Regions from separate parts of the Paenarthrobacter sp. CC6 genome, predicted to be linked through region 2. Evidence: riboswitches for the same ligand, from Rfam matches in the RefSeq annotation. Region 2 holds a riboswitch; each other region holds the start of a gene.
What was found. Region 2 has a riboswitch for glycine ahead of gcvP (aminomethyl-transferring glycine dehydrogenase). Riboswitches for the same ligand answer to the same signal wherever they lie in the genome.

Region 1 (2,264 bases), on a different contig from region 2:
GTTGAAAAGCATGTGGCGGCATCACGGCGTTTGAACCTGCGCGGGCTCGCGGCGCCGTTGGCAGGCCGGACGTTCGCGTCACGGCGTGACCTGGATGCTGCGATCACCGCGTACCTGGACGACGACGCGCGGCGTTCGGCGCTGGGCGAATCGGACCCCGTGAAGATGGCCATCGGCGCGCTCCACACCGGCCGTGCCATCCTCAAGACCGTTGTAGCCGATGGCGGCATCACCGACGAGTCCTGGCTGGCAGGGCTGCGCGGCTGGTTCGAGTCGTTTGTCGAAGGGTTGGCCAGCGGACCTCCTGCGCTGCGTTCGGAGCAGCTGGCCGCCTTGGCGCGTGCCGGCGTCGTGAGTTTTGTGGGACCGGACCCCAAGTTCAGCGTCGATCGTGGCGCAAAAGTGTTCCGGGCGGCGTCACCCTGGGTCCACGAGGGGCCCGCTGAAGCACGCACCCTGATCGAAGCGATGTCACCCGCCAACAGGGTGGGCATCAACATTTCTCCGCTGCTCGAGCAGCTCATGGCCGACGGCCTGGTGCGGACCAAGATCATGATGAGTGTGGAGGGGACGCCCATGCAAACCACCGGCCTGGACGTTGAGCCACACCCTTACCGTCCCATTGCCGCCAACGGATCCATCACGGAAAACATGTACGTTCTGGGCTTGCAGTTGTCCGCGTCGCAGTGGGGCAATGCCATTGCCGCCGAAGCCCGTCCCCGCTCCGGGCGGGCCTATGCCAGCGGCCAGCGGACCTTGCGCGACGCTGACGAGATCGCCCGCAGCATCCTGGGCCTCTAGCCGTCACAGGCTTGCGTTGCCTGCCAGCCTTCGTTACTGTGTGAGCTGCATCACCCGCAAGGGTGTGCGCGCTTTTGATCTGCGGCGGGAGAGTCCTGCCGGTACATCCCGTCAGGCGCCGTAGGAGCAAACCCTCCCCAGGAATCTCTCAGGCCCATGTACCGCCGCGGCGAGGCAACTCTGGAAAGCAGTCCGGCCACACCGGACTCACCGAAGGTGCAAGCAGGCCCATGCCCGCGGAAACTCTCAGGTCCACGTACAGAGCGGGGAGGAACCCGAATCAATGCGGCACCTTGTGCCGCCTGAACGACGGAGTTCCTTTGACGATTCATCCTTCCGCGAGTGCCGGTTCACCCCATCTCGAACGCCAGCTCAGCAACCGCCACATCCAGCTCATAGCCATCGGTGGAGCGATTGGCACCGGCCTTTTCATGGGCTCGGGAAAGACCATTTCCGCAGCCGGCCCATCCGTCATTTTTGTGTACATGATCATCGGCTTCATGCTGTTCTTCGTCATGCGTGCCATGGGCGAACTGCTCCTCAGCAACCTGAACTACAAGTCCTTCAGCGATTTCGCCGCTGACCTCCTGGGCCCTTGGGCCGGGTTCTTCACCGGCTGGACCTACTGGTTCTGCTGGGTCATTACCGGGATCGCCGACGTGATCGCCATCGCCGGCTATTCCAAGGAATTGTGGCCTTCCCTGCCCTTGTGGGTTCCGGGACTCATCACCATCGGCATTCTCCTGCTCCTGAACCTGGCCACCGTGAAGGCCTTCGGTGAGACGGAGTTCTGGTTCGCGCTCATCAAGATCGTGGCTATCGCTGCGCTCATCATTGTTGGCCTGTTCATGATCTTCAGCGGCTTCGAGTCCGACGCCGGTCCGGCCGGTTTCTCCAACCTGTGGAGCCATGGCGGCTTCTTCCCGAACGAGTTCATGGGCTTCGTGGCCGGTTTCCAGATCGCCGTGTTCGCATTCGTGGGCATCGAACTGGTGGGCACCACCGCTGCCGAAGCCAAGGACCCGGAGAAGAACCTCCCCAAGGCCATCAACTCGATCCCCATCCGGGTTCTCCTGTTCTACGTCGGTGCCCTCATCATCCTCATGTCCGTCACACCGTGGACGCAGTTCGCCGCCGGCCACAGCCCGTTTATCGCGATGTTCTCCCTGGCAGGCCTCGGCGCAGCGGCCACCATCGTCAACCTCGTGGTGCTGACATCGGCCATGTCCTCTGCCAACTCCGGCATCTATTCCACGTCCCGCATGGTGTTTGGTCTCGCCCAGGAGGGCGACGCGCCTAAGGTGTTTGGCGCCCTCTCCGGACGCAAAGTACCCCGCAACGCCCTGTTCCTGTCCTGCGTCCTGCTGCTGTCCGGCGTCGTGCTCATGTACGCCGGCCAGGACGTTGGCAAGGCCTTCGACATGGTGACCACAGTGTCCGCGGTGTGCTTCGTGTTCGTTTGG
Region 2 (2,264 bases):
CAGGGCCAGACGGTAGGCGGGGACACCGGCGTCGTCCTTGGAAACGCCCACCAGACGGCCCGGCATGGAACGCTCGAGACCCTTCTGGACGGCCATGTAGGCCGCGTGCGGGCCGCCGAAGAACAGCGGGACACCCAGGCGCTGGGCGGAACCCACGGCGATGTCAGCGCCCTGCTCACCCGGAGGGGTGATGAGCGTCAGGGAAAGGAGGTCGGCGGCAACGGTGACCAGTGCGCCGCGTTCCTTGGCCTCGGCAATGACGGCGGAGTGGTCGAAGACGCGGCCGGAAACACCGGGCTGCTGGAGGACGACGCCGTTGATGGCACCTTCCGGAAGGCCGGCTGAAAGATCGGCAACCTCAACCTCGAAGCCGAGGGCTTCAGCACGGCCCTTGACGATGGCGATGGTCTGCGGGAGGCAGTCTGCGTCGAGCACAGTCTTGCCGTCCTGCACGGCCTTGTTCTTGTTGGCGCGGCGCATCATGAGGACGGCCTCGGCCACGGCGGTTGCTTCGTCAAGCAGCGAGGCGTTGGCGATAGGCAGGCCAACGAGGTCCTGGACCATGGTCTGGAAATTCAGGAGTGCTTCAAGGCGGCCCTGCGAAATTTCAGGCTGGTACGGGGTGTAAGCGGTGTACCAGGCCGGGGACTCAAGGATGTTGCGGCGGATGACCGGCGGCGTGATGGTGTCGTAGTAGCCCTGGCCGATCATCTGGACCGCGGTCTTGTTCTTGGAGGCGAGCTTGCGCAGCTCGGCCAGGACCTCGACTTCGCTCAGCGCGTTCTGCAAGGTGAGGGCGACGTCCTGGCGGATGTCGTTCGGAACGGCAGTGTCGACCAGCGAGTCGACAGAGTCGTAGCCAACGGACTTGAGCATGGTCTCAATGTCGGCCTGTCGGCGGGCGCCGATATGCCGATCGACGAAGGTGGTGGAGGCAGAACTAACCGTCACGAAGGAACTCCAATACTTGGGCGGCGTTTGGGTACGCCACAGCGGCTCGGGTTCCTCCCCGCTCTGTATTGGACCTGAGAGTTTCCGCGTGTTGTCCGCACAACGAATCGCTTGCACCGTCGGTGAGCACAGCATCCCACGTCAATGGCGTGGAGTGCCTGCTGCTTTCCAGAGTTGCCTCGCCGCGGCGGTGCGTGGGCCTGAGAGATTCCTGGGGAGGGTTTGCTCCTACGGCGCCTGCATCACGTGCCTGCAGGACTCTCCCGCCGCAGATCAAAGGCATGTTCAGTTGTCTGTGGGCGCCACGCTGGGCACGCCACAAGGCTTAATTGTCCTACGTGCAAGGCCCTGCGGCAAATGGATGAGCAGTCACTTCCGCAGGCGGTCCAGGACCCCCAGCAGGATTTCGACGTCGGCCTCCCGGCCGGCGTTGCCGGCCCCCTGCCCGCCCTCGAACATCGCGTTGAAATAAAGGCCGTCGCCCATGTAGCTGACGGCCTTGGCGATCTCCGGTCCTACGTCTTCGGCCAGGACATCAAGCCACTGCTGCTGGATTCCTGCGAAGCGCCGCCGCGTTTCCTCATGGGCTACTTCAGCGAGCCTGGTGGCGGCAACGAAGGCCCTGTCCATGGGGGTGTCGGCCCAGAGGGAGGACCGGATGAAGTAGGCAGCGGAACCGTCCGGCGCGGCCTTCATCTGCTCAATGTCCTCCTGCGCCAACTCGTCCAGGCGTTCCAGCAAGGCGCTGATCAGGGCTTCCTTGTTGGGGAAGTGATACAGCAGCCCGCCCTTGGAGACACCGGCCCTCTTGGCGACGGCATCCAGGGTAGCGGCCCGCTCCCCTACCTCGATCAGGAGGGATTCGTAGGCATCCAGGACGGCGTCCCGGGCAACTGGTTTTCGTGGCATGTGTACATCATTCCCTAAAGAATTGCGGGGGTTGAATTTGTAACTATACCGTCTGGACGGTACAGTAAGAGGCATGTTCTCGCCGTCCTCAACCCAAGCACCCCGTTCCGCCGCCCCCTTGACGGGCCCGGCTGCACCGTGGCGCGACTGGACGGCCTTGGCACTGCTGATGTTCCCGGTGCTGCTGGTGGCCGTCGATAACACCGCGCTCACTTTTGCCCTGCCGGAAATCGCCCGCTCCCTGGACGTGGGCGGCATACAGCTCCTGTGGATCGTTGACGCCTACCCGCTGGTGCTCGCTGCGCTCCTGGTCTCCATGGGCAACCTTGGTGACCGGATCGGACGACGCCGGTTGCTTCTGATCGGCAGCACAGGCTTCGCGGCGGTTTCGGCTGCTACGGCAT
Region 3 (2,264 bases), on a different contig from region 2:
GCAACAGCTGCGTCTCGGAACGATGCGTGTTGAACACCGGGTGCTGCAGGAAATCAGAGGTGCGGACTACGGATTCGGGCAGTTCGAACCCGGAGGCGTCCCCCACCGGACCGGCACCAAAGGCGACGGCTACCGCGGAGAGGACTTCCGGCGTCGTGGTTTCATCAACCGAAACCCCCACGGTGTCGGCGTCGATGATCCGCAGGTTGATGCCGCGGGCTTCGGCGGCGGCGATGACCTTGTCCGCCTTGCCGGGGACGCGGACCGTGAGGGTGTCGAAGAAGGAGTCGGCAACGAGCTCGCGACCAGCCTTCTGCAGCGCAGTGGCAAGGGTGCGGGCGTGGCCGTGGACGGTTTCGGCGATCGCCTTCAGGCCTTCAGGGCCGTGGTATACGGCGTACATCGAAGCGACGATCGCGAGCAATGCCTGTGCCGTGCAGATGTTGGAGGTGGCCTTTTCGCGGCGGATGTGCTGCTCGCGGGTCTGCAGCGCGAGGCGGTAGGCGGGGACGCCGGCGTTGTCCTTGGAGACACCGACGATGCGGCCCGGGAGCGTCCGCTCCATGCCTTCACGCACGGCCATGTAGGCCGCGTGCGGGCCGCCGAAGAACAGCGGAACACCGAAGCGCTGCGCAGTTCCGACGGCGACGTCGGCACCTTGTTCGCCCGGGGGCGTGATGAGGGTGAGCGCCAGCAAATCCGCGGCCACGGTGACCAGTGCGCCGCGTTCCTTCGCGTCGGAAATGACGCCGGAGTGGTCGAAAACCCGGCCCGAAGCACCAGGCTGCTGGAGGACGACGCCGTTGATGTCGCCGTCGGGCAGACCGGCGGAGAGGTCCGCGACCTCTACCTCGAAGCCCAACGCCTCAGCGCGGCCCTTCACGATGGCGATGGTCTGCGGAAGGAGGTCGGCGTCCAGGACAGTCTTGCCATCCTTGGCCGTCTTGTTCTTGTTGGCCCGGCGCATCAACAGCACGGCTTCGGCCACGGCGGTGGCTTCATCCAGCAGGGAAGCGTTCGCCACGGGAAGGCCGGTGAGATCCTGCACCATGGTCTGGAAGTTGAGGAGCGCTTCGAGGCGGCCCTGGGAAATTTCCGGCTGGTACGGCGTGTAGGCCGTGTACCACGCGGGAGCTTCCAGGATGTTGCGGCGGATGACCGGGGGCGTGACGGTGTCGTAGTAGCCCTGGCCGATCATCTGGACCGCGGTCTTGTTCTTGGATGCGAGCTTCCGCAGTTCGGCGAGGACCTGCACCTCGGTGAGGGCATCCTGCAGTTTCAGGGCCGTGTCCTGGCGGATGGAATCGGGGACGGCTACGTCCACCAGGCCGTCGACAGAGTCGTAGCCGATGGCCTTGAGCATGGTGTCAACGTCGGCCTGGCGCCGGGCGCCGATGTGCCGGTCCGCGAAAGCGGTGGGGGTTGATTGAACAGTCAAGAGGAACTCCATGATTCAGGCGCCCACTGAGCGCCACGATGATGTGGGTTCCTCCCCGCTCTGTATTGGACCTGAGAGATTCCGCAGGAATGGTTGCCTGCTTGCACCGTCGGTGAGCCCGGTTACCCGAACTGCTTTCCAGAGTTGCCTAACCGCGGCGGTACATGGGCCTGAGAGATTCCTGGGGAGGATTTGCTCCTACGGCGCCTGACTGGATGTACCGGCAGGACTCTCCCGCCGCAGATCAAAAGCGTTGCGTCACGCGAGTGACACGCTTCACACCATAGCGCGGGGTTTCGCAAAAGTGCAAGCAAGCGGCCCCTACCCGTGCATGGCCTCGTGGATCTGAAGGGCGAACCAGAGCTGGGCCACCGTGGAGGTTTCACCCATGTCCAGGCCCGTCAGCTCACCGATTTTCCGGATCCGGTAGATGATGGTTTGCCGGTGCGTGAACAGGGTTGCCGCCGTCTTTTGCCAGGACCGCTGCGAGTCCAAATACGTCCGCAACGTGACAATGAGATCGCCTTCCTGGCTCTGCTCGTAGTCGAAAACCGGCCCCAGGAGCCGCCGGACCAACGCGGTCCCTTCCTCGAAACTGGTCAGGCCCAACCAGGACGGGCCCTGGGCATAACGGGCCAAAGCCAGCTTGTTGGCGCGGGCGGAACCAAGCGCCCAGAGGGATTCCTGCAGTGCGCGTTGGATATTCGCAACGGCTGCCGGCGCACTTATCCCGATCGCGGCATCCACACCGGCGCAATGCACCAGGACGTCGTCGGGCACGTCGGCCGGGACCACCACATGGAACCTGTTGTTCCGCTTCAACGAC

Region 1: linked by a shared signal. The riboswitch ahead of cycA (D-serine/D-alanine/glycine transporter) and the one ahead of gcvP (aminomethyl-transferring glycine dehydrogenase) in region 2 are both predicted to bind glycine.
Region 3: linked by a shared signal. The riboswitch ahead of gcvP (aminomethyl-transferring glycine dehydrogenase) and the one ahead of gcvP (aminomethyl-transferring glycine dehydrogenase) in region 2 are both predicted to bind glycine.

What each region holds. Positions count from the first base shown of each region.
Region 1 is NZ_JARDAN010000010.1:190,482-192,745, forward strand. Features, by position in the region: gene PV760_RS12730 (FAD/NAD(P)-binding protein) at 1-801, shown strand, start outside; glycine riboswitch at 877-975, shown strand; gene cycA (D-serine/D-alanine/glycine transporter) at 1,122-2,264, shown strand, end outside.
Region 2 is NZ_JARDAN010000030.1:28,412-30,675, reverse strand. Features, by position in the region: gene gcvP (aminomethyl-transferring glycine dehydrogenase) at 1-951, opposite strand, end outside; glycine riboswitch at 1,130-1,227, opposite strand; gene PV760_RS20390 (TetR/AcrR family transcriptional regulator) at 1,321-1,860, opposite strand; gene PV760_RS20385 (MFS transporter) at 1,934-2,264, shown strand, end outside.
Region 3 is NZ_JARDAN010000033.1:5,108-7,371, forward strand. Features, by position in the region: gene gcvP (aminomethyl-transferring glycine dehydrogenase) at 1-1,438, opposite strand, end outside; glycine riboswitch at 1,587-1,685, opposite strand; gene PV760_RS20725 (PucR family transcriptional regulator) at 1,760-2,264, opposite strand, start outside.